DNA from 4 places in the Weissella sp. ESL1177 genome. Region 2 is predicted to be linked to each of the others. Evidence: riboswitches for the same ligand, from Rfam matches in the RefSeq annotation. Region 2 holds a riboswitch; each other region holds the start of a gene.
What was found. Region 2 has a riboswitch for thiamine pyrophosphate ahead of thiD (bifunctional hydroxymethylpyrimidine kinase/phosphomethylpyrimidine kinase). Riboswitches for the same ligand answer to the same signal wherever they lie in the genome.
Positions count from the first base shown of each region.

Region 1: linked by a shared signal. The riboswitch ahead of AC3B5D_RS01565 (ECF transporter S component) and the one ahead of thiD (bifunctional hydroxymethylpyrimidine kinase/phosphomethylpyrimidine kinase) in region 2 are both predicted to bind thiamine pyrophosphate.
Region 3: linked by a shared signal. The riboswitch ahead of thiS (sulfur carrier protein ThiS) and the one ahead of thiD (bifunctional hydroxymethylpyrimidine kinase/phosphomethylpyrimidine kinase) in region 2 are both predicted to bind thiamine pyrophosphate.
Region 4: linked by a shared signal. The riboswitch ahead of thiW (energy coupling factor transporter S component ThiW) and the one ahead of thiD (bifunctional hydroxymethylpyrimidine kinase/phosphomethylpyrimidine kinase) in region 2 are both predicted to bind thiamine pyrophosphate.

Region 1 is NZ_CM176591.1:306,168-313,944, reverse strand. It holds gene AC3B5D_RS01575 (aldo/keto reductase) at 1-915, opposite strand, end outside; gene AC3B5D_RS01570 (ribose-phosphate diphosphokinase) at 955-1,926, opposite strand; TPP riboswitch at 2,099-2,190, shown strand; gene AC3B5D_RS01565 (ECF transporter S component) at 2,310-2,873, shown strand; gene AC3B5D_RS01560 (ATP-binding cassette domain-containing protein) at 2,877-4,292, shown strand; gene AC3B5D_RS01555 (energy-coupling factor transporter transmembrane component T family protein) at 4,285-4,953, shown strand; gene AC3B5D_RS01550 (CPBP family intramembrane glutamic endopeptidase) at 5,281-6,081, opposite strand; gene AC3B5D_RS01545 (hypothetical protein) at 6,486-7,184, opposite strand; gene aroD (type I 3-dehydroquinate dehydratase) at 7,186-7,777, opposite strand, start outside.
Region 2 is NZ_CM176591.1:637,676-645,452, reverse strand. It holds gene AC3B5D_RS03070 (hypothetical protein) at 1-51, shown strand, start outside; gene AC3B5D_RS03065 (Sapep family Mn(2+)-dependent dipeptidase) at 237-1,655, shown strand; TPP riboswitch at 1,750-1,847, shown strand; gene thiD (bifunctional hydroxymethylpyrimidine kinase/phosphomethylpyrimidine kinase) at 1,920-2,738, shown strand; gene AC3B5D_RS03055 (TenA family protein) at 2,735-3,355, shown strand; gene AC3B5D_RS03050 (MTH1187 family thiamine-binding protein) at 3,409-3,708, shown strand; gene AC3B5D_RS03045 (OFA family MFS transporter) at 3,951-5,225, shown strand; gene AC3B5D_RS03040 (TraX family protein) at 5,429-6,241, shown strand; gene AC3B5D_RS03035 (glycoside hydrolase family 13 protein) at 6,299-7,777, opposite strand, start outside.
Region 3 is NZ_CM176591.1:1,757,889-1,765,665, reverse strand. It holds gene AC3B5D_RS08630 (amino acid permease) at 1-721, shown strand, start outside; gene AC3B5D_RS08625 (GNAT family N-acetyltransferase) at 857-1,381, opposite strand; gene AC3B5D_RS08620 (DUF368 domain-containing protein) at 1,588-2,427, shown strand; TPP riboswitch at 2,572-2,661, shown strand; TPP riboswitch at 2,757-2,846, shown strand; gene thiS (sulfur carrier protein ThiS) at 2,889-3,086, shown strand; gene thiF (sulfur carrier protein ThiS adenylyltransferase ThiF) at 3,104-3,754, shown strand; gene AC3B5D_RS08605 (thiazole synthase) at 3,768-4,538, shown strand; gene AC3B5D_RS08600 (hydantoinase/carbamoylase family amidase) at 4,541-5,746, shown strand; gene AC3B5D_RS08595 (dicarboxylate/amino acid:cation symporter) at 5,751-6,977, shown strand; gene AC3B5D_RS08590 (MFS transporter) at 7,597-7,777, opposite strand, start outside.
Region 4 is NZ_CM176591.1:235,375-243,151, reverse strand. It holds gene AC3B5D_RS01220 (HdeD family acid-resistance protein) at 1-202, shown strand, start outside; gene cls (cardiolipin synthase) at 360-1,808, opposite strand; gene AC3B5D_RS01210 (ABC transporter permease/substrate-binding protein) at 1,891-3,411, opposite strand; gene AC3B5D_RS01205 (ATP-binding cassette domain-containing protein) at 3,423-4,346, opposite strand; gene thiE (thiamine phosphate synthase) at 4,472-5,089, opposite strand; gene thiM (hydroxyethylthiazole kinase) at 5,043-5,891, opposite strand; gene thiW (energy coupling factor transporter S component ThiW) at 5,888-6,403, opposite strand; TPP riboswitch at 6,505-6,606, opposite strand; gene AC3B5D_RS01185 (LysR family transcriptional regulator) at 6,656-7,552, opposite strand; gene AC3B5D_RS01180 (phosphoglycerate kinase) at 7,668-7,777, opposite strand, start outside.

The DNA of each region.
Region 1 (7,777 bases), 330 kb from region 2:
GTCAAGTAGATGTGCAACTGAAGATGCACCTATCACAATTGAAGGCACCCGCTTATCGCGTAACAACCAAGCCATTGCTAATTGTGCCAATGTTTGACCACGATCAGCAGCAATCTTGTTCAATGCGTTTAACTTAGCAACTGCTCCTTCTGGATCTTTCTGAATAAAAGCGTTTGTTCGGTGCAACGGCATGTCTGCTGGGATACCATCTAAATAACGGTCAGTCAACAATCCTTCGGCTAATGGACCGTATGCAATCAAACCAGCATGATGTTGGTCTAATGTTGCTAACATATTTGTCTCTTCAGCTTCACGGTTGAACATATTATATGACATTTGATTACCAATAAATGGCGTATGTAATTCATCAAAAATCTTACTGATCTCAGCGACTTGTTCTGTCGTATAATTTGATACACCAACATATAATGCTTTACCTTGGCGCACCATTAGGTCTAATGCTTCTGCTGTTTCACGTAAATTCGTATTTGGATCCCAACGATGAGCATAAAAAATGTCAACATAATCCAAATGCATTCGTTGTAATGACAACTCCAAAGCGGCCATTAACGTTTTCTTACCTGAAAATTGACCCAGTGGTCCTGGCCACATATGATAACCAGCCTTCGTTGTAATAATCAACTCATTACGATAAGGTCGTAAATCCTTTTGATAAACTGCCCCAAATGTTTCTTCAGCTGTACCATCTGCTGGGCCATAATTAGAAGCATTATCAAATGAAAAAATACCATTATCAAAAGCTTTTAACATCACTTCTCTTGAATTTGCTAATGGTTTTTGGTCACCCAAATTACGCCATAAACCAAAAGATAATGCTGGTAAAATTAACCCTGAATCTGAAACACGTCGATATGGCATGATATCATACCGATTATCAGCTGCTGCATAGACCATCACAATACTCCTCTCAATCTCTTTGCTTTTATTTTAAATTCACAAACTAATTTCTGGCTTATTATTTGAACGTAATAAGACATCTAATTGTTTGTCATCGTGAATGCGTTGAATTGCTTCTGCAAATAATGGTGCAACAGATAACGTCGTAAACTTTGAACTTTGCTTTTCTTCAGGTATCTGTAAAGTATCCGTAAAAATGCAACGCTCAATATGGCTATCCGCTGCTAATTTTTCAGCTGCTTGTCCTGAAAGAACGGCATGTGTTGCTGCAACATAAACTTCAGTCGCACCATTTGCCAATAGCGCTTTTGCAGTCATTTGCACTCGATAACCTGTATCAACAATATCATCAACAATGATGGCACGACGTCCTTTCACATCACCAACAATAGCATCTTCTGATTCTGGCGTTGTCATTGCAACATTATCATTGACGATACCCCAAGGTGCACCAAGTAAATCTGCAAATTTTCGAGCACGACCTGCACCAGTATGATCTGGTGACACAACAACAATATCATCCAACAATTTACGACTATAGAAATAGTCTGTTAATAGTGGTGCTGCTTGCAAATGATCCACTGGAATATCAAAGAACCCCTGCAATTGATCGGCATGTAAGTCCATTGATACAACACGGTCAACACCATTCATTTCTATTAATGAAGAAACCATCTTGGCAGTGATTGGTTCGCGAGCTTTTGCCTTGCGGTCTTGACGAGCATAACCCATGTACGGAATAACTAATGTTATTTGCTCGGCTGATGCACGTCGCAATGCATCAACAATAATCATCATTTCCATAAAAGCGTCATTAACTTCTTCAGCAATTGGCGCAATCACATAAACATCATCCCCACGAATACTCTCTAAAATACGTTCGTATATTTCACCATCAGCAAAACGTTTAATATCCAATTGCGTTAAAGGTATATGCAACTCTTCAGCCACTGCTTTTGCCAAATCATGATTAGCAGTTAATCCTAACAGCTTTATTTGAGATTCCACGAATGAGTTCCTCCATTTCTAATCGCCACTCGTCATCACTTCTATTTTAACAAAAGTTATGTCATTACGGTATAGCTGATCTGTTCCTATTATGAAATCATTTTCATGATTTGCTAGTATGATGAGTAGAAATTTGCAAATCTGCCTGACTAACACTATACTTAAAGGAGAATCAAACAAGCTGGGGTGCCATAGAGCTGGCTGAGAAAATACCCATAGAACCTGAGCAAAGTAATTTTGCTAGGGAGCTTGGTTTGTTTACCATGACAGTAAACAAGCCCCAGTACCAGTGAGTGACTCACACACATGGTATTGGGGCTTTTTTGTTACCAAAGCTTCGGCGATTCGATAACATTATATTTTTAAGGAGGTTTGCAATTATTATGCAAACAGTTAATGAATCAAAGGTTAAGTGGTCATTACGTGACGTCATTTTCTTAGCCATTATCGCTATTTTCTTTGGTGTTATTTTTGAAGTTTGGAGTGCAGCCTATTATGCCTTAGCTGCAACCCCATTAAAACCTTATGCAAATGACTTAACATTAGGTGTTTGGTTGATGGCTGGTCCATTAGCAGGTGCTATTTTGCAAAAAGTTGGTAGCTCAATATTAGGTGAATTATTAGCTGCTGCAGTAGAGATGCTATTATTCTCAAGTTGGGGAGCAGGTACGTTAATCTCGGGTTTTGTGCAAGGCTTCGGTACTGAAATTGGTTTCGCCGCTACTGGTTACAAAAATTGGGGAAAATTAGGCTTAAGTTTATCCGTTTTAACAACCACAATAGTCACCTTTATTTGGGACATGTTTAATAGTGGGTATGCAGACTATAAACCAAGTATGATGATTACTTTATTTGTCATTCGCCTCATTTCTGCTGGTTTCTTTGGTGGCGTCTTGGTCTATTACATCAAAAAATTAGTTGCCAAGTCTGGTATTCTAAAACATTAAGCTATGACAAAATTAGAAGTTGATAACTTAAGTTTTGCTTACCAAACTGGTCAACCCAATGTTTTGAATAATATTAGTTGGATACCTGAAGAAGCATCCTTCAACTTATTGATTGGTCCTTCAGGATCAGGCAAATCAACCTTGTTAAAGTCAATGGCTGGTCTCTATCCAAAATTTGGAGGTGTGATAACTGGTGGCCAAGTATTACTGAACAATGAACCAATTCAACCAATTGTACCGTTTGAACGTGCAAAACGTATTGCAATGCTTTTTCAAAATCCAGACCGTCAATTTGCTATGCGAACTGCCCGCTTACAGTTAGTGTTCGCCCTAGAAAATTTGCAATTACCAAGTGAAGTTATTACGCAACGTGTTCATTTTGCAATCACTGCACTTCATTTAGAACAAATTGCTGATCAAAATCTACTGACTCTATCAGGTGGTGAAAAACAACGTGTTGCGCTTGCAATTATTTTAGCAATGGATAGCGACATTATCTTACTCGATGAACCATTTGCAAGCGTTGATCCAAATGCTCGCTTAGATTTACTAACTGATTTAAAGAAAATGCAGTTAGAACATCACAAAACGATTATTATTTCTGACCATGACTTATCAGGCTATCAATCACTAGTCGATCATTTATATGCCATTGATACTGAAACGGGATCGCTACATCAACAATCATTGAATCAGTTGGCTGATCTACCAGTTCAAAAGCCCTTTTATGGGATACCAAATTCAGATGGCCAACTAAGCTGGCAAGCACTAACATTAACTGTTGGCACAGAACGAATCTTACTTAAAAATAGTCAGTTCGTACTCCCCACTGGGCAAATTGGTTTACTATCGGGGGCCAACGGTATCGGTAAATCAACCCTTTTCAAAGCACTTAGTCATCAAATCAAATATCAAGGTCAAGTCGCTTGGAATCAAACAGATACGGCCAAAGTTCATTTGAAAAATTGGGCTAAGAAAGTTGCTTTAATTTTTCAGTCAGCTACTGACCAATTTGTGACAATGACTGTTGCCGAAGAAATCCAACTATCTCAACAGCATAGCTTAACTTCAGATTATTGGACAAATGATCGCATTGCACAAACATTAGTTGATTTACATTTAGATCATTTAACAGATCATGTCGTGTACCAACTATCTGGCGGCCAGCAGAAGAAACTCCAAGTGCTTAGTATGCTTATCATGGGCCAACCTGTCTTATTATTGGACGAACCCTTAGCCGGTTTGGACATTGATTCAGTACACACGGTCATGACTTGCATCAGTGGCTGTGTCCAACAGACGCAACAAAGTGTTTTGATGATTTCTCACCAACGTGCTGGCTTAGATGAATTTATTGATTATGAACTAATCTTCCAGAACCAAACACTACAACTTGTTGGGGAGGCACCAAATGTATAAATTAAATCCAACAATTTTATTAGTTATCATGTTGGGGATTGGTTTAGAAACCTCATTCGTCCGTTCAGTAACCTTGAACGCTTTCGTTGCTATGATTAGTCTCATATACTTATTATCCCAGCGACCTAATTTAAAAATTGTCCTAATGATGCTCATCATTTCAATTCCTGTTGCTTTTGGAACTTGGTGGTCATTTATTGCCTTTGGTACTGGAGACACACATCATTTAGCTATCGTTTATGCAACACGTTTGTATGCATACTTACTACTAGGTGCCGCGCTAACACTAACTGTGCACGTTAAAGACTTGCTATTTAGTTTGAATCAACATTTGAAACTATCCAACACTTTCACCTATGGTTTGTTAGCCGCTTTTAATTTAGTACCACGTGTTCGTCGACAAGTACAAATTATTCGTTATGCTGGTGCTCTACGTGGTGTAACCTATCATCTATGGCAACCGCAGCTTTATTTTAAAGCCATTTTAAGTGCTTTACATTGGTCAGATGATCTTGCCATTGCAATGACATCACATGGTTTTTCAGAAGGTTTCCCAAGAACGCAAACCGTCAAAGAACATTTGCCAAAATGGGAATGGGGGTTAGCCTTTCTATTAATTTTGGCTTATCTATTAGTTGCTATTTTTATTAAGCCTTGGTAATTTATAGACAACAAAAAATGGGGCTGAGACATAAGTCGTTATGATCAGCTAAAAAGGCGCTAATCTATCAATTTTGATTGGTAGATTAGCGCCTTTAAACGTGTTCCAAAAGACTGAAACCTTACTGTAACAACAATTAGGCGCTTCCGGTTCTTCGTTATACTGCAAACCAAAATCACCTAATTGTTGTTACAATCGGCTTCAAAACGTCTTTTGTCACACTCGCATTTTTATTGTAATCATTTATTGTCATTGTCAATCTCAGAGCTACATATCGTCACAGCTATACGATTCTGGTTAAGCCTTTTATTAAGATAATCTTTAAAATTATCGTTCCAAACGATTTGATTGATTTAACAAAATAGTATTATCTTTGATTTTTTTAGGACGAAGACACCACAAAGCATAGATTGCCGGAATCAATGCATAGAGTATTAACATAGAACTCCAAGAACCAGCTTGTGATAAATCAGTTGACGGTGTCCACCATGAAAAATTATTAAGAAAATGAATCAGTATACTGTACAAAATACTTCCTGTCCGCATATACAACACCATTGAAACCATACCCAAGAAGAATGTATAGACTACTTGCTGATTCGTTGCATCCAAGCTGGGTGCGTTGGGTAACATCAAATTAAAATAATGTGTTAATGCAAAACTCAATGATGTTATTAATGCAATTAACATTGGTTGCCATTTATTAGCAGGCAATGCTTCACTGAAACCACTCAGGCCAACCCCTCTGTCTCTAATTTCTTCAAATATAGCTGCTCCTAATACACTAAGAATCGAAACAATCATGATATATATCGAATGATTGCTTATATCAGGAAGAATGGCCATTGCATCAACACCATATATAAACAGTGGCACAATAAAAATTGACCAATGACGTTTGATATAAACAAGATTCGACTTAAAACGAACTGTTTGATGAAATAATTTTTTTGATAATTTCAATAAAATGAATGAAATCGTGATAACAATCCCAAAGTAAATAAATTCATAGTAGGCTTTACCTTCTAATCCTTGAAACGAATACAATAAAATTAATGTAATCACTTTATAGAGTGCATAAGCTCCCCACATCGTGCCTAGTGTCATACCAAATTTTTTTAAATTCATACGAGATAACCTCAAACTATACGCATATTTTGCTTAATCATCGTTATTGATAGCCATGATTTAACGAAATCAGCATTTGTTTCTCAATTTGACTACTTAATAGGTAATAAACTGGATGCCAACTTACCAGAAGAAAACTAATCAACGGACTACCTAATGGGTTTTCATTATTTAAATACCATTAATTTATAACATGCTTCAGTAGTGAAAGCAAGTGAATGCTTTCATTTGGCATGCAAATAATCTCGTCTATTTTTAAGAAACCATTTAAAAAATTGAGAAATCAGTCGTTATGATCAGCTGAAAAAGGCGCTAATCTATCAATTTTGATTGGTAGATTAGCACCTTTAAACGTGTTCCAAAAGACTGAAGCCTTTGCCTCACTTACATTTATTGTGTATTTATTAGTTTTCAAAATCTGCTATCAACACTTGATTACCTGATTTTGCTTGATCAGTTCCTGCTTGACCAAAGGCAGCTTGTGACAAATGTAATTTTGTTGTTTCAATCCCAAAATAGTCTTGAATTAAATCCTGTACAAATAACAATAATGCCTGTGAATCAATTTCATTTCGGTGTAGCAAAACGGGCCCACGGTTCTCAAAAACACCTGCATTTCGTAAATTATCTACTTTTTGTTCTAGTGCTGGTAACCCTGCAACCAAATGGTAGACAACATGATTCTCGTGCACCCATTTTGTTAAATGGACAACATGTCTTAAATCAGTTAACCCAATCGGTAAAATCATATCAGCAACAATCGCTGTTAACTGCATGGGTTCTTGCGTTTGTTTTTGCATAGCTGCCGTTAACGTTATCGTAGACAAAGTAAAATGGCCATTATAATCAAACATTGCTTGACCCAATAGCATTTCAACTCGTGTTACATAACCAATACGATCAAAATTTTCATTTTTTTGCATTTCATTCGCCAAATGTTGTCGAAAGATATCTGGTGCTCGCCAATCTAAACGTAATTTCACGCAATCAGTCAAAATATCATCCCCAACCGCATGAAAAGTAATTAACGTGTACCCCATGGTCCCAGGAATTTTATCAAGAACTGCTTGTCTATCATCTGCAAAAAAACGACTATTATACATATTATTCTCCCCATTTATGTAACAATGCGGTCAATGTCATTTGACCAGGTGCTGATGATTTGGAACCACTAACAAACGTTAATTGTGAACCAAACTGATAGCCAATGATGCGTGAGGGTATGCCATATTGCCCCATGGCCATCGTAATCAGTGGTAACTCACTATGTGTCGCAATTACCTTAGTTGTTGCTAACAATGCTTGAGTATCCAGAGACGTCTGCGCCATCACTGCATATTTCACAACATCAATTGGTAAACGTACCATGGCTGCTAACTGCTCTGCCAAATCAACTGGCGTCATCATAAAATGATGTTTTGATCCAATAACAGTGATTTGTCTGGGTATCATTTCTAGCAAAGCTTGCTGATCTGTCAATAATGCCACTTCAATATCAACCGCCGCAACACCTGCTTGGATTGCTGTTTGGTATACATCCGTATACTTAACTTGATTATACGGTATTTGACCACCTTCAGCTAATGTTCGCCAAGTAAAAATTAATGGTTTGCCCACAATTTGGCAAATTGTTCGAATGTTGTCTACCGTTAAAACCGATAAATCAAGTAAATAGTCAATACGCCATTCTACAACA
Region 2 (7,777 bases):
GCAACAACAACTGCTCTTTACCAAGCTATTTTCAGTCATAATCTCGTTTAAAATTTATTAAAAATATAAGATACGAAGATGAATGTATCTCAAAAAAAGTTGGACTACTGTTATTATTCAGTAAGTTCAACTTTTTTGGTTATTTATACTAAATAAAATAAAAATATTGCATATTATTTCATTTATTGTTAATATAATGGCAACATGATGAAGATTTATTTGGAGGATTGCAATAAATGAACGAAATAGATACGACAATATACCAAGATGCATGGTTAAATGATTTAATTGGCTTATTAAAAATTCCCTCAGTGCGTGACGATACAAACGCTACGATGACTGCACCTTATGGACCGGGTCCAAAAGCAGCTCTTGATTTTATGATGTCGTTAGCACAACGTGATGGCTTTGAAAAAATTGGTACAGTTGGCAATCGTGCTGGCTATATTTATATCGGTCCGGAAAATGACAAGCAACCAATTGGCGTCATTGTACACGTAGATGTTGTCCCCGTTAATGATATTGATCAATGGGAAACAGAACCGTTTGTACCAACCATTAAAGCAGATCATCATATCTATGCACGTGGTGCTGACGATATGAAATCTGCTGTTATGCTAACTTACTATGCAATTAAAGCAATACAAGATGCACATTTACCTTTAAAGCATCAAATTCGTTTTATTATCGGGACTGATGAAGAAAGCGAATGGGCTGATATGCATCAATATTTTGCTGAAGAAGGGCAATTACAATATGGTTTCTCACCTGATGGCTCTGCTCATCTTTCTTATGGTGAGAAAGGTATTAGTCAACTAGATCTATATTTTGATGCAACTAACGATGCAGATGCACCGCTAAAATTATTATCATTTCACAGCGGCTCAGCAACAAATGTTCTACCAGGGTCTGCAACAGCGATACTAACAGGTCTATCAACGGCTGAAGTTAAGCCATCATTTCAAAAATACTGCGATAGCCACAAAGTTTCTGGTTCACTAACTGAACATGATAATAACATCACATTAAAGTTACAAGGGATTGCAACACACGCCGCACGACCAGAAACTGGAAAAAATGCTGCGACATACTTAGCTAATTTTCTAAAAGACTACCCATTTAGTGGACAAGCTGCAAAATTTTTAGCATTTATTGGTGAAAAGTTACATCAAGATCCTTATGGTGAACATTCGGGTTATGGTAAAACCGAGCCAAAACTTGGTAAAACAAGTCAAAATATTGGCATAACTGACTTTGTTCCTGGTGAGACAGGTCATATTAATCTAAACTTCCGCTATTCATTAGCTTTTGACGAGCAGCAAACGATTGATCAAATTATCCAAGACGAACCATGGTTAACTAATATTGTTCGTGATCCGGCTGGACTTGTGCCACACTACGTCGATCCAGAGGATAAGTTAGTGACATTATTGGCCAATGCTTATCAATCAGTAACTGGACAATTGCCTGAAACCGGTGTTAACGGCGGAGCATCATTTGGACGTTTAATGTCTAATGGTGTTGGCTTTGGTGTTTTACCAACTAATGAACCATCAACGGCTCATGCTGCAAATGAATCTTTTGATTTAGACCTATATGAGAATGGACTGAATATGTTAATCACCGAAATTTTAGCACTAGCCAATAACTTATAAAACAAACTATTTTGCCATTAGCCATCTAAAGCTTAAAGCATAATGAAAGCGTTGACTTGTCCTATGTTAAGTGCAATAATCATGTTGTAATTAAATAATTTACTAGGGGGGCTTTATGCTGAGATGTTTTTAAAACAGACCCTTTGAACCTGTTTAGTTAAGACTAACGAAGGAAAGTAATGGTAAACTTGCATTTTCAAGCACAAATAACCAGGATTTCCTGATTATTTGTGCTTTTTAGTTACCACATATTTGGGAGGAATCATGATAGAAGTACCACAGGTCATTACAATTGCGACAACAGATGCCAGTGGAGGGGCAGGCATTAATGCTGATTTAAAAACATTCCATAATCAACAAGTTTATGCTGCAACAATTGTTGTTGGTTTAACTGCGCAAAATACGTATGGCGTTCAAGGGCAGTATACAATTCCAACAACGTTTATTTTAGAAGAATTTAAAAGCATTGCGGATGACTTAGATATTAAAGCCGCTAAAACGGGCGCTTTACTAGATGCTAATCGTGTCCATGCAGTTGCTCAAGGTTGGCAAAAAAACAATTTTGGTAAATTAGTTGTTGATCCAGTTATGGTTGCAAAAGGGGGCGCACATTTATTGAGTGATGAAGCCATTAACACTTTAAAAGCTGAATTAATACCCCTTGCATTCCTAATTACGCCTAACTTACCGGAAGCAGAAGTCCTAGTCAAAAAAACTTTAGTCACTGATAATGATGTCATAGAAGCGGCAATTAAATTACAAAAAATGGGTGCACAAAATGTCTTGATTAAGGGCGGTCATCGCCCAAATTCACAAAATGAATATGCCGATTATATACTATATGCTGATGGTACGTCAGAATGGTTAACAATGCCAGGAATTAAAACAAATCGAACTCATGGAACAGGAGACACACTGTCTGCCTTTATTACTGCCAACTTAGCTAAAGGGTACGCATTAAAGGATATTATGCCAAAAGCAAAGCAATTTACTTATGAAGCCATTCGCCAGACAATCAATGTTGGTCATGGACATGGTCCCTTAAATCATTGGGTAGATGTTCAAATGGAGGAAAAGAAATGATTTTTCATAATTATTTATTGGAACAATCAGATGATATCCGAAAAAATATTTATCAAACATCATTTGTACAGGGAATCGCTTCAGATAATTTGCCACAAACTCAAAGGGATTATTATGTTGCCCAAGATACCTATTACACAAATTATTTTGGAAAATTATTTGATTTAGCAACCAAAAAACTAACCGTATCACAACAGGCGGCTCAACCACAGTCATCGGATGAAGAATTAGCTCATGAAGCTTTGTTAGCTAGTCCAGCAAGTTTGGATATTCTACCTGATGTACATAACTTAGCATATCTCGATCATATGGAACAAGCCATTAAACGTGGTGATGCAACAAATGCAATGTTGGCGCTATTACCTTGTACAGAGTCTTATCATTTGATTGGTCAACAATTCATCAACACGACAAAAAATAATACGTATTTACCTTGGTTATCTTATTATACTAGTCCTGACTATACTGCATTCACGCACTGGAGTTGGCAAGTTGTTGACCAACAAGTTCCAAATTGGCAGACGTTATCAACAAAACAACAACAAACCTATTTAGAGACGTATTTAACATCTTATCAATATGAATTATCTTTTTGGGAACAGGCAGCGAAACATTAATCATTATTGAATGATATACTATAGGTGTCTATAAATAAGAGGAGGACAAATAAATGAACACATTAATTTCAGTTGCAATTGCACCATTTGGTGTAGGAGATGAGTTAAGTAGTTACGTTAACGACATTATTGGGGTCATTGAAGAATCTGGTCTAACATACAAAACAACAGCCATGGGAACCGAAATTGAGGGGGAGTGGTCTGACGTTATGGGAACAGTGCAAAAAGCAATTCAAACGCTAACAGATCAAGGAATCCGTGCCTATGTTTCATTGAATGCAGATATTCGTCCTGGACACACAAACACGATTGAAACAAAGTTACAGAAGTTAAGTCATAAACTAGAAGGTTAATTAATTTAAACTTGAAAGTCACTAATCTGAAATAGTTAGATTAGTGACTTTTTTGAAATATTATCAAAAATTCAAATCGCGTTAATGCACTTTTTGTATTGTATATGGAATTATAAATCAATGTGAAATCATTTTTTAAAATTGTTTTTATAGACAAATCCCACAAATAGGACTATATTTATTTTTGCAAGCGTTTTCAAACCCGTTTGCAATTATTTTTAGGTTTTTTAGGAGATTTTATTATGGAAACTGCAATGTCATCCTCAAAGAGTCAGCCAAAAGTTGTTAATCGTTGGCTGGTCATCTTTGGTACTGCTCTTGTGCAATTAGGTGTGGGAACTTTTTACGCATGGAGTATTTTTAATACACCCATTTTGAAGATGTTTCATCAATTAGTCATTGATCCAGCCACTGGTAAAACAGCATCTGTACAGCCTCATTTGGGATCTATTTCATTGATTTTTTCAATTGGCGCTTTAGCCTTATCATTATCAACAATCTTTGTTGGTAGTTTAGTTAAAAAGTTTGGTGTGCGTAAAGTGACGATAACTGCTGGCATTTTATTTGGTGTTTCGGTCTTTATTGCTTCACGTGTTCATTCATCTAACCAATTATGGTTATATTATATTTCAGCAGGTGTTATGCTTGGGGCAGCTGATGGTATCGCTTATATGGCAACTCTTTCAAATGCGATTAAGTGGTTTCCTGAAAAAACTGGGTTAATTTCCGGTATTTCTGTTGCTTTTTATGGTTTAGGTTCATTTGTTTTTAAATATATTGATTCCGCTATTTTAGGTAATAATATTGTTCATAATCTCCCATATGCTTTAATGGGTTGGGGATTTTTATCAATGATCCTTATTGTCGGCGGTGCGATGTTTATCCATGATGCCCCTGAAGTAAAAGAAGCTACTACTGTGGATGATGGTATGCATCATGAATTTACAACAAGTGAAATGTTACGTAAGCCTCAAGCTTACTTGTTATTTATTGCATTATTAACGATTTCATTGTCAGTCTATCTAACTGGGATTGCATCCAACTTAGGAACTAATTTAGCTGGATTGGACATTGCCCAAGCAACGAACGTCGTTGCTTTAGTTGCTATTGCTAATACAGTGGGTCGTTTCTTAATTGGCTCATTATCTGATAAATTTGGACGTAAACCTATGTTTATCTTATCTTACACGGTAACCTTTATTGCCGTTGCAATATTAGCATTTAGTTCTCATCTAAGTGTACCTGTATTCTATACCGCAATGATGGCGGTAGGCTTCTTCTTCGGTGGTACGATTACAGTATACCCAACAATGGTGGGCGACTACTTTGGTCTAAAGAATCATAGCCAGAATTATTCATTGATTTATCAAGGATTTGGGTTTGGAAGTTTAGCAGGAGCCATTATCTTGTCACTAGCTGGTGGTAATCTATCGGTTGTCTTCAATATTTATATGGTAATGTTGATTGTCTCATTACTTATTTGGATTTTCATTAAGAAACCAGTTTATCACAAATAAAATATTATTATCGGCAGGTTAGTTCAAACGAACTAACCTTTTTTATATTGTCAGAAACCAGTTGTGACTAATAATTTTATACACGTAAAATTTTCAGTTATCATTTTGGCTAAAAAATAGTAGCTTTTTTTATATTATTTTGTGTATAATATCATTTGTAGAAAAATGATTTTACGATAAATGAAACAGGAGACGTTAATTGGATGACTACTCAAATTCAAAAAAATAAATTTTTACAATTAACCACTTTTGATATTAAGGTAATTGGTTTAGTATTAATGGTTATTGACCATTTTCATCAAACTTTTGCCCCACTAGGCGCACCTAATTGGTTAGACTGGTTTGGGCGTCCTGTGGCCACACTGTTCTTTTTTACGGCTGTTGTTGGTTTCGCACATACCCACAGTAAAAAGAGCTATATGCTACGTTTATACATCAGTATGGTCGTCATGGCACTTTTAATGAACTTGACCCAACAAATTGTTGGCTTTGAACAAGTGCAGTTAATTAATAACATTTTCCGTGATCTGTTTATTGGAACCATCTTTATGGCTGGTATTGATCAATTTGAGAAAGTGCGTGAAGGGCAGGCAGGTAAGCATATTACTTTAGGTGTTCTGTTATTTCTATTACCTTTCTTGTTATCAATCATCGTCATGCCAGTGCTATCTTCGGGAGGAGCAATTGGCTCTGGGCAGAAAATATTTATGCAGATCCTATTAGCAATCGACCCAGCAATTTTACTTGCCGAAAACAATATTATGGTTTTACTAATACCAGTATTATATATTTTCCGTAATATACGTTGGGCACAAATTTTAAGTATTGCTGTTGTTGCATGTATCTACGGTATTTTTGGTTCAACACAATGGATGATGATTTTTGCCATTATTCCAATTGCTTTGTACAGTGGTGCTAAAGGACGGAGTATGAAGTATTTCTTCTACATCTTCTACCCAGCCCATATCATTATTTTGTACTTACTTGCTGATTGGATGTATATGCCAATGAAGTAATAGAAAAAAGGACCACATCAATTATGAATTGGTGTGGTCCTTTTACTATAAAAATTATTATTTCGTATAACGATAAACTTTTGCTTCAAATGGGCGTAATGTTGTTCCACGATCGTCCGTATAATTACTAATTAATACTTCCGCATTAGCCGGCACATCATAGTCACGTGATTGTTCTGACTCAGTAAAGTTATTAATGACTAACAATTCTTCATCATCACCAATTCGCTTATACGAGTATACTTCAGCATCTTCTGGATCCAACAACTGATAATGACCAGTTGTAATGATAGGTAACTCATGACGTAATTTAATTAACTCTTGATAGTAATAAAATACCGAATCTTTATCAGCTAGTGCTTCTTCAACATTAATCTTATCAAAATTGTCATTCATCTTTAACCATGGTGTCCCATCAGTAAAGCCAGCATTTTTACCAGCAGTCCACTGCATAGGAGTACGTGCGTTATCACGTCCCTTATAATGCACGTAACGCAACATTGTATCATCATCAATTAAATGATCTTTATTAACCAAATACTCACGCGCATTCAAAATCTCAATGTCATTGAAATCATCCCAACCTAAATTATACGCATTCGTCATACCAATTTCTTCACCCTGATAAATATAAGGTGTTCCTTGCATGAAGTGAAGAAGGGTACCAACCATTTTGGCAGATACAACACGGTATTCTGGTTTATCACTACCGTAACGACTGACTGCACGTGGTTGATCATGGTTATTCCAATATAGTGAATTCCATGCTTTACCATCAAGTTCATATTGCCACTTGCTTAAGTTTTCTTTCAACTTTGGTAGAGAGACGCGTTGATCATACCACTTACCCAAAGCAGCATCAGGATTACCATCTAATTCAACATGTTCAAATTGGAATACCATGTTTAATTCTTTGCCATCATTTGATGCATATTCTTTAGCATTCTCGATATCAACACCAGATGCTTCACCAACAGTCATCATATCAGCATTATTCAAGACCTTATCACGCATTTCTTGTAAGTATTCGTGAACACGAGGGCCATTAGCAACTGCACGATTTGAATTACCATAGATATCACCATCGGGCACCTTACCATCAGGTAAACCATCTGGCTTAGAAATCAATGAAATAACATCCATTCGGAATCCATCAATCCCTTTATCAACCCACCAGTTCATCATGTCCCAGATGGCATTGCGCATCTTAGGGTTTTCCCAGTTAAGATCAGGTTGTCCTTCAGCAAAAAGGTGTAGGTAATATTGACCCGTTTTTTCATCATATTTCCAAGCTGGGCCAGAGAAGAATGAACCCCAATTATTTGGCTCATGACCATCAACAGGATCTCTCCAAATATAGAAATCACGCTTATCATTATCTTTTGATGAGCGACTTTCAATAAACCATTTATGCTGATCAGAAGAATGATTAACAACCAAATCCATCACAATCTTTAAACCACGACCATGTGCGGCTGCTAATAAATGATCAAATTCTGCCATATCACCAAACTCTGGATTAATACTCTGATAATC
Region 3 (7,777 bases), 1.0 Mb from region 2:
TTTTACAGGAATTGAAATGGTTGGTTTAACTGCTGGTGAAACAGAAAATCCTGAACGTGATTTACCCAAAGCAATTAATTCAGTGCCCGTGAGAATTGGTTTATTCTACGTCGGGGCCATTGCAATTATTATGTCAGTTTATCCTTGGGATCAAATTGATACATCACAGTCCCCTTTTGTACAGGTGTTTTCGGGTATGGGGATTAAGTTTGCAGCAACATTAGTTAACTTTGTTATCTTAACAGCTGCTTTATCAGCGGCGAACTCAGCGATTTTTTCAACGTCACGTACATTATACGTGCTAGCAAAAAATCGCCAAGCACCTCATTCACTAGCAAAAGTGTCAAAGAATATGGTGCCTGTTACAGGTATGTTGGCATCATCGATTGTGTTCTTAGTGGTTGTCTTATTAAACTATTTCTTCCCTTCAAAAATATTTACGATGATTACCAGTGTTGCCACAATGAGTTTCATTTTTGTTTGGTTACTGATTATGGTTGCACATATTAAATATAGGCAAACACAAGCAGCGATTAATAATCCCTATAAAATGCCACTATTTCCGGCGACAAGTTATTTAACGATTATTTTCTTTATTATTGTGTTAATTATTTTAGCAATTAACGTTGAAACCAGATTATCAGTCTTTCTAACCATTCTATTCTTTATCTTGTTACTGGGTGGTTATAGTTTGTGGTCAAAACGTCGGCGTCAAGAATAAATGAAAAATAAGCGTGAGACAAAAGGCTTCAGTCTTTTGGAACACATTTAAGGACGGCAATCTACCAATTAAATTGATAGATTGCCGTCCTTTTCAGCTGGTCAAAACGACCGATGTTTTTATTAATAACGATGACTAATCTTCTAATAGTAGCTGAAAAGCAAGTCGTTCACCATTTGGGACAGGCATAAGCACGTGACCACAATATTGAAAACCAGCTTTTTTAACCGTCTTTTGCATCCCCTGATTAATTTCATGGGTATCAATCCGAATATCACGATAGCCATGCTCTAATGACAATATCACTAGATCATGAATTAAATGATGTGCGAGACCTTGACCACGAACATCTGCATCGATGGCAATGCGATGTAGACAGAGATATTGTGACTCATGACCTAACCATGAACCATCAATGTCCTCATAAGCTTGCTCAGGTCCGGGCACTAATTTACCAACACCAGCCACCTGATGATGATGGATGAGCACATAGACAAGGCCATTCTGAATATCTTGCACAAATTCTTCTCGTTGGGGCTCTGCTGATCCTTGCCATTGGGGTGAATTTTGACTGCCGAGATAGGCTACTGCCTGTTGAATAATACGATAAATAGCATCAACATCTGTTAATTTTGCTTGTCGCGTATAAGTTAATGACATGGATATGCGCCTCCCGATATAATTGAAATTTTGTACTTCATTATAGCAAATAATTAAAAAAATTGGTTTATAAAAAAATAAGCTAATAAAACAATGTTTTTTTAACTTATTATAAGGAATGATTAGGTATAATACTAATTAATGGTCATTTATATCGCCATGAACACGAATATAGTGATAAACGACATGAAATGAGGAAATAATCAATGCAAAAACGACCAGGAGATATTATCTTCCGTGCTGTTAAAGGTGCATTAATTGGATCAGGATTTATTTTACCAGGCATTAGTGGTGGCGCTCTTGCCGCCGTCTTTGGATTATATGAACGCTTAATTTTATTTATGGCAAATCCATTGAAAAACTTTAAAGCAAATGTCCGGTTTTTCTTACCAGTTGGAATTGGTGCAGTGCTGGGTATTTTTTTACTATCATTTTTGATTAGCTTTATGTTAGGAGAAATTGAAAGTGTTGCACGTTGGTTCTTTATTGGTGCTATTTTAGGAACGGTGCCAACATTATGGTATGAAGCGGGAAAAATGGGACGATCACAATGGGATATCGCATTGTCCATAATGGCGTGTATTTTGATGTTAATATTCTTATGGTTTGGTCGACCATTATTTTCAACCATTGAACCCAGCATGGGCGCTTGGTTTTTAGCAGGTGCTTTGATTGGATTAGGATTACTTGTACCAGGATTGAGTCCATCTAATTTTTTAATTTATTTAGGACTATACAAAGGAATGAGTGATGGTATTAAAAATGGTGATTTAACGGTATTGATCCCCCTTCTCTTAGGATTGATTGTGATTGTTTTAGTATTTGCAAAAGTTATGGCGTATGTTTTTAAAGTTGCTTATGCCAAGTTGTTCCATATTATTTTTGGTATTGTGATGGCATCAACAGTGATGATTATCCCGATAGATTATACTGGTTTCACTGTTTGGCATTATATGTTTGCAGTTATCTTATTAGCTCTTGGCACAGGATTGGGCTGGTGGATGGGTCGTTTAGAGCAGATGGTAAAGCCAGAGATAGTGGTTTAGAATTTCATAGTAGTGAAATTTGAGGTGGTGACTTGTCGTATGATACAAGGTAAATGATGCATGCAACAGCTCATCATTGAAAGCGATTTCAATAATGAGTTGTGTTTCATAATTAAACGTGCTATGGTTATCTTGTTAAGTTAATTAACGTATCTGGGGTGCTGTTAAGCTGAGAATATACCCACTGAACCTGATTTGGTTAATACCTGCGCAGGAAGATACAGTCCGAACATAGTAATTGATGGGCAGTCTTTTTGTGAAAACAAAGAGGCTGCTTTTTATATTTTATGAGGATTGCATAAAGCAATTGGTAAAAACAAAATCTAAACAACCATCGTCTGGGGTGCTGTCAAGCTGAGAATATACCCATGAACCTGATGTCGATAATACGATCGAAGGAAGTACGATATTTGACTGTGTACAAATACCCTTCTTTCGTGATGAGAAAGGAGGGTATTTTTTTGATTATTTTAAATGGTGAACAAATCGCAAATATGGCTGGTAAGACACTAGTCGATTTATTACAAGAAAAAACAGATATGATGCAAAATGTTGTTGTGGAATTAAATGGCAAAATTATTCATCGTGAAGAATTAGCGACACAAAGATTATCAGAAAATGATCATGTTGAACTAATTTCTTTTGTTGGTGGTGGTTAGAAAAGAGGACAAATAAAATGACACCAAAATTTCAAGGCGTAGCTGTCGCCGATTTCTTTGAGGGCATGAAAGCACGTAATGTTGCTGGTACAACGGAACCTTTGCAAAATGCGCGAGTTACGATTGCTGGTGCAGGTGGCTTAGGTTCAAATATTGCAATTGCACTTGCCCGTAGTGGTGTTGGTCATTTAACAATCATTGATTTTGATACCATCGAAATGAGTAATCTTAATCGGCAACAATATAAAGTTAGTCAGATTGGGATGCCTAAAGTTGTGGCATTGAAGCAAAATTTATTAGAATTTAATCCATTTATTGATATTGATATCCAGCAGGTCAAAATAACGCCTGATAATATCGAAATATTATTTGCAGATTGTGATATTGTCTGTGAGGCGTTTGATAACCCAATGGCCAAGGCGATGTTATTGGATGGTATAACCAACTTTTATCCTGACAAGCCACTTGTTATGGGCAATGGTATGGCAGGATTACATGTCACTAATGAGATGAAAACAAAACAACAGTTACCAAATGTTTATATTTGTGGAGATGGTTATAGTAAAGGTGCTGAAGGACTGATGGCACCACGTGTTATGGTATGTGCTGGTCATGAGGCTAATGCCATCTTACGGTTATTAACTAAGCGCCCCGTTTTAGCAGAATAGGAGATAAATAATCATGGTTGAAAGTAATGATGATTTAATTATTGGTGGTCACCATTTTTCTTCGCGTTTCATTTTAGGATCAGGGAAATATTCATATGAATTAATTGATTCGGCAATTCATCATGCTGACGCACAAATTATTACAATGGCTTTGCGCCGAACGAACGCAGCTGAAGAAAATATTTTGAATTATATTCCTGAAGATGTCACGATTTTACCAAACACATCTGGTTGTACGAATGCTGAAGAAGCTATCCGCATGGCACGCATTGCTCGTGAATTAAGTGGTAGTGATTTCATTAAGCTTGAAGTTGTACCAGATAAAACTTACTTGTTACCTGATAATGAAGAAACAATCAAAGCAACGCAGGTTTTGGTAGATGAGGGATTTATTGTGATGCCATATATGTTGCCTGATTTAAATGCTGCGCGTAAGTTAGTGGCCGCAGGTGCTGCAGCTGTGATGCCATTAGGAGCGCCAATTGGTACGAATCAAGGCTTGGCAACGAAAGCATTGATTCAAATTTTAATTAACGAAATTGATGCACCGATTATCGTTGATGCCGGTATTGGTCGTCCAAGTCAAGCAGCTGAAGCTATGGAAATGGGTGCCGCTGCAGTAATGGCTAATACAGCGATGGCAACAGCTGGTGATATACCATTGATGTCAGAAGCCTTTAAGTTAGCTGTTCAAGCAGGCCGAAAAGGTTATCTTGCGCATCTTGGTCGTGTTTTGGATAAAAAAGCTGTGGCATCTTCACCAATAGCGGGTATTAGTAAATAATTATGTCGAATGAAACTGTACAATTAGGTGATTTGCTAGATCAGTTCAATGCATCAGATGAAGTTGGGCAAAATCGGCTCGTTTATAATCAACAGTGGTTGCAGAATCAACGTGCTTTAATTTTACTTGGTCAAAAATATCATGCAAAAGCCACTGTTGATGATTATGGCAATGTTTCTCTAGATTTTCCGGGACAAGAAACAGTTGCACCGATTGCAACGGGTTCTCATATGGACACTGTGCGTCAAGGTGGTCGTTATGATGGCTTATTTGGTATTCTGGGTGGATTTTGTGCGATACAAAAAGTCTATCAACAAGGTTCTTTACCTAAAAAACCGCTCCGTTTGATTTCTTTTAGCGAAGAAGAAGGTAGCCGTTTTCCAGCAGCATTTACTGGATCCAGTTATTATACAGGACATCGGCAAGTAACATCATTAGTTGATAAATCAGGTATAACATTTGAACAAGCTAGACGCAGTGCAGTCAAACAATTACAAGCAATGTCTGGTGTGAGTCGACAGCGAGCGTCTTTACCAGCAAGCTTTATGGAATTGCATATTGAACAAGGACCGCGCCTGGCACAGGCACACCAATCAATTGGGTTAGTGACTGGCATTGTTGCACAAAATCGCTATGATGTGACGGTGCATGGTCAGGCAAACCATGCTGGTACGACACCAATGGCACAACGTCAAGATGCAGTTGCAACGGCAAGTTATCTGATGACAAAATTATATGATTTGGCCGGACAATCATCACAAAGTCTAACATTTACCATTGGAGAAATATATGTCTCCCCTAATGTGAGCAATGTCATTGCCGAAACCTGCATGTTTACCATTGATTGTCGGGATGAATCAGACGAATTATTAGCCACATTTGTGACAGCGATGAAAGCAATGATAGCACAATTTGATCATGTGACGGTAAAACAGACATTACATGTTCCTGCAACCCTTTTATCACAGGCATTAAGACAACAAAATGCTAAGATAGCTACTCAAATGAAGCTCCCCTTCCAAGAGTTATTTTCGGGTGCAGGTCATGATAGTCAAATAATGAGTGCGGTTGTGCCAACAACGATGATTTTTGTACCAAGTGAAGCAGGAATTAGTCATGCCCCGGTTGAATATACAAAGATGTCAGATTTATTAAATGGTATTGCATTGTTAGCTGTTAGTCTGTCTACACAAGCAAATGGGGCGTGAGAAAATGCGAGTAAAAGTTCATCTAACAACGCAAATTATTATTGGGATGATCATTGGTGTGATTTTCGGTGCTATTTTTGGCACAAAAATTGCAGGGATTCAAATGATTGGTGATATCTTTTTGAGACTGATTCAAATGGCAGTGATGCCTTTAGTTTTTTGTACAGTTATTGTGGCAGTCGGTAAATTACCATTGCAGCAATTAGGACGTCTCGGATTAAAAACAGCTACTTGGTTTGCAGGTACGACCCTTGTTGCTGCGTTAGTTGGACTTTTATTGGGTTGGTGGTTGATGCCTGGTGTTGGCATTCACTTGAAATTACATCCAGAACTCGTTGAAAATATAACGAGTCAGCCCCTTTCAACGTCAACCATGATATTAGATTTTTTCCCAACCAATATTTTTACGGCGTTAGCAAAAGGCAATACGATTCAAGTGATTATATTTGCACTCTGTTTTGGTGTTGTTTTAAGCCATGCAAATGCTCATCAACAGTATCAAAATATCATTCGTGGCCTAGAACAAATGAACCAATTATTGATTGATTTGATTCAATTCGTTTTACGATTGGCACCCATTGGTATTGGTGCGTTAACTGCAGCAACCATTGCTAAAAATGGGTTATTAGTTCTACTACCCTTATTCAAGTTTTTAGCCTTATTTGCGATTGGCACGATTCTTTTCTTAGCTGCCCTATTTGGCATGATTATGATACGTGCGCAGATGTCTTTACGGACAGTCATGCATGGTTTTGCTAATATTCTATTGATCGCAATGACAACGACATCTTCTGCTGCCTCATTACCAATCGAAATGGCTGATGCTGAACATCGTTTGGGTGTTAAAAAAGAGATTAGTGAGTTAGTTTTACCATTGGGGATGGCATTAAATAGTAATGGGTTAGCCATGTATTTAGCATTAGCATGTGTGACAATGACTCAGTTTTATGGGTTGTCATTGTCATTTGCGATGATGTTAAAGATTGTGCTGTTAGCCATTGTGGCGTGCTTAGGAACTGTCGCAGTGCCTGGTGGCGGCTTAGTGGCGCTAACAATTATTGTCCCAACGCTTGGATTACCATTAGACAGTATTGCCTTATTAGCAGGTATTGATTGGTTTGCAGGTGTTTTCCGTACGGTACTTAATGTTGTTGGTGACACAACGACTGCGATTATGATTGCAGCTGATGAAAAGGAATTAAAGCAAATCGTCTTGCCAGTAAAAAATTAGCTAAACGCTCAGCTGATGATTAAAGTTATGAATTTGTTAACTTTAGTATTTACTATAATGTTGGGTATGAATAGAAGTATGCATAGTCGTTTAAGTATTGAGATGCTGCTTAGATTTATAGTTGCACAAGAATAAAAAGATAGTGCAGCTTTGCATCAACGAGACTTCCCATTAAGTTGATACAAGATGGTGGCATAATTTAACGACGAAATAACCGCTAGTTTGTTGGAACTAAGGCGGTTATTTTTTTGCAATGATTAATCAATCGATTAAATTTAACCTAACATTGATATGCACCATTTTTGATTTTTATAAGTTAGACTTAAATTAATTAAAAGAATAAAAAAGCGCTCAAAAATTTTCATTCTGAGCTTTGTAATGAATTTCTATCATAAGCTTTACGATATAGATTGGTAATTGCGTATTACTTTTCAAAATTTCTAAATCTTGTAACATACTAATTTGTAGGAATCTTGTACTATTTTAGCGATTGGGTGAATATTTTGTCGTGAATTTATATCTCAGCGTTAGCTTGCTTTGTAGGTCAAATACAGTAGAAAACGCGATATTTATGACTAACATTGCTGTAGACACAACTCTTAAATATAGGATTCAGATATTACTTTTCTTGCCCTAAAGGTGATAATTTTGCGCCTATACCTGCCAAAGTTCGAATGATTCCAGCAATTAGAATGACAATAAACATCGGTTGACCATGGTCTAGTAAAAGACCACCAAACCATGAACCGATAGGAATGGACGCATAAGATACCATACGTGTAACTGAAACAACTCGCCCT
Region 4 (7,777 bases), 400 kb from region 2:
ACTACTGATCGGTTGGCAACGCCTTGTTGGATTGATCATCGGCGCAATCGGCCTTTGTCTTGGCCTATTCTTAGTCTTATTTACAGGCTATTCAACGCATGATATGCAAGTTATTCTTGGTGTTTATACTGATTTATTAGGTATTTTCTTCTTACTTGTTAGTTTCTTTAGCCGTAAAAATAACTTGAACCAGCCAGCTTAAATTGCGTGAATAAAAATATTAATAGCTATTAAAAAATTGGGACATCAATCGTCATGACTAGCTGAAAAGGCGTCAATCTATCAACCTCACAATTTGAAGTTGATAGATTGACGCCTTTAAACGTGTTTCAAAAAATAAAAGCCTATTATCACTTTTTTTACAAAATTGGTGTTAATAATCTTGAGAAAAATTGCTTAAAACGTCGCCAAGCAGATTGTTGTGCAAAATATTTCGGTGTTAGCAACGTTGATACTGCCAAATCTTTTTCAAAGATCGCATTCATTTCTTGCGCTAAATGCCTACTATAGAGGAAAGCATTCACTTCAAAATTCAAAGAAAATGAGCGAATATCCATATTGGCACTACCAACTGAAACGATTTTATCATCAATAACAATCGTCTTCGCATGTAAGAAGCCATTATCATAAGCATACACTTCCACGCCTTCATTAACTAAGACACTTGCATAGTATTCCGTTGCCCGATAAACAAACATATGATCTGGCTTTGATGGAATCATCACGCGGACACGTACACCTGATCGAGCAGCCACTTCAATGGCATCCATAATTGCCTGATTAGGAATAAAATAAGGTGATTGAATCGTAATACTTTCATGGGCCATTGAAATCATACGTAAATATCCTTGATAAATTTGTTTCGTATCAGCATCTGGGCCTGAAGAAACGATTTGCATCGCTACATCCCCACTAACATTATTTGATGGAAAATAATCATCACTAAATTTTAGTTTTTCATGTCTGGTTGTTGCATTCCAATCTGTAAAGAAGCGACTTTGCATTGCCAAAACGCCATCGCCAACCACCCGAAGATGCGTATCGCGCCAGTAACCAAACTTTGCCAATCGACCTAAATACTGATCACCAACATTAAAACCACCAATGTAACCAATATTGCCATCAATGATCACTAACTTACGGTGATCATGATTATTAACGTGTAATGATATCAAATGCCACCTAGGCATTAAAAACGCTTCCACTTGACCACCAGCAGCCCGGAGTCGTTTGTATAACCTGGCGTTATTGCCACCCGATCCCCAAGCATCAAAGATAACCCGAATACGAACACCTTCTTTTGCTTTCTCTGTCAATAAATCTATTAACTCATTACCAATTTTGTCGTTATAAATCGTGTAATATTCAATATTCACATGATGTTTGGCTGCTTTAATATCTGCAAATAATTGCTTAAATTTTTCATGACCATCTGTAAAAATACTAACCTCGTTTTGATTAGTAAAGATTGCTTGCTCATTTTGTAAAAATAATCGTATAAATGCCTGTTCTTCAACATAATGATTTGTGTCGACAACTGATAGCACCTCTTTTTGTTGATTAGCTGCTATTTGATCAACCCCAAGCACTTGTTGTGTTTGCATATTAAAAATATGATGGCCAGATAATTTACGACCAAACAAAAAATATATTAAAAATCCTACTATTGGAAACAATAGTAAAACTAGCATCCACGCCCAAATAGACGTTATATCACGATAACGATCTCTAAACACCGTTAATATTGCCGCTAGTGTATTAATAACAAACAATCCGGTTACTAATATCACCACCCAATGTTCAAACATACCAACACTCCTTTTGAATAGTAATACTATTCTAACAGTTTTATGTAACACAAATATGTTAAATTAATAATTAATTTGCCAACTACTTTAATAAGTGATGTTTTACTAAATATTGATGAGCAACTGTTGCTGCTTGCTTATGTTCAACCGTTACTTGATAATTCATTTCAATCATATCTTGATTACTAATTTTATTTCGTAGACGATTTAAACTTGCTTTAATTTTCGGATATTTCGTTAATATTGCTGTTCTAATCAAAGGTGCTCCTTGGAATGGTGGAAAATACTTTTTATCATCTTTTAACGTTACAAAATGATAGGCTTTAAGTTGTGGATCCGTCGTATAAGCATCTGTCACGTCTATCTGCTTATTCGCTAGTGCTTTGTAGCGCAAACTTGATGACATACTAGTAACTCGTTTAAAGTTTAACTGATAAGTTTGTTTCAACCCTGGAAATGAATCTTTTAATTGATAAAAATCATGATCAAATCCCGCTGTTAATTGCGGTGCACGCTTTGCCAAGTCACTCGTTGTTTTGAGATGATAACGTTTTGCGTCTGATCGTCGCACAGCCAGTGCATACGTATTTTGATATTTCATTGGTGCAAGATATGTTAAATTATCTTGTTGCTTAATTGCTCGTTTTGCATCTTTAAATGCTTGCTTTGGTTGATGGCTAACGTGTTGTCCTTTAACTAATGTTTGTAATACTGTCCCTGTAAATTCGGGATAAATATCAATATCACCTGATTTAAGCGCTTTATAAATAAATGTTGTCCCGCCAAAATTTGGTTTCAAGTTAACCGTTAATCTTGGATTATCGTTTTCAATCAACTCTTTATACATATTAATTAAAATTTCTGGTTCACCACCTAGTTTACCAGCGATTGTGATCGTACCCTTGGGTTGCATCAACGCTTGTCCACCTAAATAGCCACCACCTAAGACGATTAATAAAGTTGTAATAATACCGATTTTCTTTAATGATAATTTCCCAATTAATTTAATGCCCCACGAAAAGGCCAATGCTAGTACTGCTGATAAAATGGCACCTAATAAAAGCTGTGCATTGTCATTCGTTTGAATGCCAATCATAATAAATGTTCCTAAGCCACCACCACCAATTAGTGCTGCTAATGTTGCTGTACCAATGATCATCACCATCGCAATGCGTAATCCGGATAAAATCATCGGCATTGCCAATGGTAATTGTATTTTGAATAATTTAAACCAACGAGAAAAGCCAAATGCTTCAGTTGCTTCAATTAAGTTCGGATCAATTTCGGTTAAGCCCGCGTACGTATTTTGAAATATTGGCATAATTGCATAAAGTACTAATGCAATAATCGCTGGCACAGTACCGATACCCACAAATGGAATTAAAGCACCTAAAACAGCCAAACTAGGAATCGTTTGTACAACACCCGCAACTTGTAATACAAATTCCCCTGCGCGTCGATGATTAATTAATGAAACAGCTAACGGTACAGCAATAATCGTAGCAATTAGAATGGCAATTAATGACAGTAAGATGTGTTCTCGTAAGGCAACGATAATATCATTTGATTGTGTCATCAGTAAATTAACGAATTCATTTAACATATCGTCCCTCCTCAATGTTCACTAATATATTTCATCAAATCATCACTAGTTATCATAAACGACTGATCAATAATTACCTGTTGATGGACTCGTAAACAGGTTGCTAATTCTTGAATCGTTTGCGTGCCACGTAATTGGGGTGTGACATCAGTCGATTGTACTGCATGCAACTCATGAAAAATACCTGCTTTTTTTAAATCATTAATCAAAACGACTGGCTGATGATCAAATAAAGCAGCAACTGTTTGATTTGCTGGTTTATGAATCACTTCATTTGGTGTCCCAACCTGTTCCAAATGACCATCAACTAATACACCAATCTTTGTCCCTAAGCGTAAAGCCTCTTGCATATCATGGGTAACAAAAACAATCGTTGGTTTAAACTCTTGATACAATGACAAAATTAAATCTTGCAATTGTTTACGAGATAATGGATCAAGTGCGCTAAAAGGTTCATCCATTAAAATTATTTCAGGTTTTGTGATCAATGCACGTACAATGCTCACACGTTGCTGTTCCCCACCAGACAATTCACTTGGCATTCGTGAACCATATTGTTCATGTGGTAATCCCACTTTATCTAGTAATTGGTTGACCATTATTTGCCGTTGCTCACGCTTTATTCCCTTAGATTCCAATAAGATACCTGCATTTTGACTAATGGTCAGATTAGGAAATAGTGCAATATTTTGTAAAACATAGCCAATATTTTGCCGTAATTCTTTTATATCCATCTGATTAACATTTTTATTATCTATATAGATATCACCATTAGTTGGTTCAATTAAACGATTAATCATTTTCAAAATCGTTGTTTTACCACTACCACTTGGACCAACCAAAACAAAAAAATCTTCAGATAAAATGGTTAAATCAAGGTGATTAACGACTTCTTTTTCTTGATAGGTTTTGATAACATCTTTGAATACAATCATTAATATCCTCCTTTGCGTTGCTTCACGAATTAATTTAATCATCAATAAATTTTTATAATAGCAAATACTTTAAGTATATAAAAAAGACTGGGTACTAATTCATAATTGACTCAGTCTTTTGAAAATTATAATGTTTCAAGTGCTTGTTTAAGATGCTGCACTTTTTCTGCTATATTTGTTGCCTGCATAATCTCACTAACCACTGCAACGCCAATAATGTTAGTGTCCTTAAAAGTTGCAATTTTATCCTCTTTAATCCCACCAATAGCAAATACAGGAATTTTAACTGCTGCTGTAATTGCCTTGAGAGTTGGTATTGATGTTTGTTTTGTGACAACTTTGGTTTGTGTTGGAAAAATTGCACCAGTGCCGAGATAATCTGCCCCATTTTCAGCGGCTTCAACTGCACGTGTGACTGTTTTTGCAGATACACCAAGCATACGTTCAGGACCAATCAATTGACGTGCAACGTCAACAGGTAATTCATCATCACCAATATGAACTCCGCTTGCATCAACCGCTAAGCAAATATCAATACGATCATCAATAATTAATGGTAGATGATACTTATCAGTTATTTGTTTTACCTGCAATGCTAATTCATAATAAGCTCTTGTTGATAACTCTTTTTCACGTAACTGAACCAAGGTGACCCCATTAGCACAGGCTATTTCAAGTTTACTCAAGAATTCTGCCTTAGATTCTCCATATCGAGCTGTCACTAGATATAATTCTTTTGCCATTTTTTACCCCTCTTATCTTGTTGATCCAATGCGGATCATCACTACCCAATACTGATAATTCATTCAAGAATAATTGTCGAAATTCTGCAATTCCTGAAGTTCTTGCTTTTCGTTTTGCCTGTTCACCTGAAATATTTAAATAACTAATGGCACAGATCGTCGCCATCTCTGTTGGCATGTCTGTCCCCAAGAAAGCTGCAATCAACCCACCTAATGTATCACCAGATCCTGTAAAACGATCTAATTCATCCACACCATTTGAAAGTACCCAAACGTTATTTTTTGAAACAACGATGTCCTTTACGCCAGTGGCAACATAGGTTAATTGTGACGAGCGAGCTTGTAGTGCTGTAATCAAATGACTTATTTCTTCATCTGTCTGGTCAAGTATGCTGCCATCCACACCACGGCTATTTGTTGCTAAGCCACAAAGTGCGCGCATTTCAGAAATATTACCACGGACAACAGTTGGCTGCATTAGCATTAACTTTTGTGCAATTTGCATAGCTGATGTCGCACTTGCAATTCCCACAACATCTAATACAAATGGTTTTTGTTGCATAGCCAATTGTCCAGCAGCTAACAAGCTTTTTTCTTTATTAGGCGATAAACTACCAAGATTTAGTAATACAGCATCTGTTTGACTCGCTAAATCATCAAAAGCACGCACATCTTCTGTCATAATTGGTTTTGCACCAACATAGAGTAATGCATTTGCAACAGTTTCAACAGATATGGCATTCGTAATACAATGAACGAGCGGTGATTTTTTAAGAGGTATTGTGATTTCTGTCAATTTCATGCCCCCTTTTTACCATTAAACAGGCGCATCATATCTTTAAAAAGTGTTATTTTCTTGGCCTGTTGCCAAATTAACCATGCGGCAATGGCACCCATAAAAGTTGCCCCCAAAAATCTCGGTGTATACAACAACCAATATAAATCTGTTTTTGTTCCAGTAAATAATACCATTACTGGATATGACATTAATGACCCGATAATTCCTGTTCCAATTATTTCACCGATAATTGAACCGTAAATATTATGAGTTAACCTTGCCCCAATACCTGCTAATAAAGCACCAAATACTGCACCAGTCAATGCTAATGGCGGAATTCCCATCATCATCATTCGAATAATACCACAACACGTTGCCATAATTGTTGCATATAATGGTCCCATTAACACACCAGCCAAAATATTGATCACACTCGACATTGGTGCCATCCCCTCAATCCGTAAAATTGGTGATAAAACGACATCTAAGGCAATCATCATCGCTAAATAGGTGATTTTCCTAACATTTGTATTCATTGATATTCTCCCTCAATTTAAAATTTGTTTGGCGATGTTGACTAAAAAACGCTCAATAAAAAAGCCTCCTTGCAATAAAAAATCACAAAGAGACCATGAAAATGCCTTATATGCACAATTCCTTCGCTTAAATAACTAAAACAGGTACGGAGGGTTTAGAGATAATCTCTTTCTCAGCTAATACAGCTCCCCTTTGTGATATCTATTTAATTTTATATTATTATAGTAACACATTAACAACTAAAAATACGTTTAAAGAATATCGTGATTAGTTGCTTGTGTGATATATTTCCAAAATAATTCATTCGCCTTTGATTCATGCATTTGTTTACATCTCATAAAGCCAAAATTACTTGTTGTATTTGTTCCTATTTTACGCTTAATTAATGGACCATCATTTGTCATATCAACTCTTTTTTCCATCATTAGGGCAATTCCCATCCCATTTGAAACCATGTTTAAGATAATATCGATTCTTTCACCTTGATATGATACCGCAGATGACAATTGTTTTTTATCACCCATGACTCCTAATTTATTGAAAATTAATGTCTCTTCTCCTTCAAGCAGCAATAATTCTTCTGACATTAAATCGTTTAATGAAATAATTTGATGATTTGCTAATGGATGATTTACCGGAAGAATACAAACTAAATTATCCTGATCCGTTAATAACGTTTCAATGGTTTGATTATTTGTAGACGTATAATGACCAAATACAATATCAGCCTGATTATTATTTAAAGAGTCTAACAATAAATTATCTTTTATTTCTGAAAAATGTAACGTAATTTCTGGATACCGTTGATGAAACGCACTCATCAATGAAAAGCCACGATAATTTGAAAAAGTTGGCATGGTATGAATCGTTAAAACATTATCTGACTCTGTATTATGTTGTTCTAACGTTTGTTGTAATGCCGAAAATTCATGTAAAATTTTTTTAGCATACATCTCTGTAATACGACCAGACTCTGTCAAATAAATATGCCGATGTTCACGTTTAAAAAGTCGTGTCTTTAATTCTTTTTCCAAAGATAAAATTTGCTTTGAAATATTCCCCTGTGTTGTATATAATCGGTCTGCTGTTTCAGAATAATTCCCCGTTTCCGCCAAATCAAGAAAAACAGCAAATTTATGAATATCCATAATATGTCCCCTTATTCATTACCGTTTGGAATAGTTTACCACAAACCAATCAATGTTGACATACTAAAAAGGAAGTCAGATAACAAAATCCGACTTCCTTTTTAATTAATCAAATTTATTTTTCAGAAATTGCTGCAATTCCTGGCAACGTCTTTCCTTCAAGATATTCTAGAGAAGCACCACCACCAGTTGAAATGTGGCTTAATTGATCGGCAACACCCAATT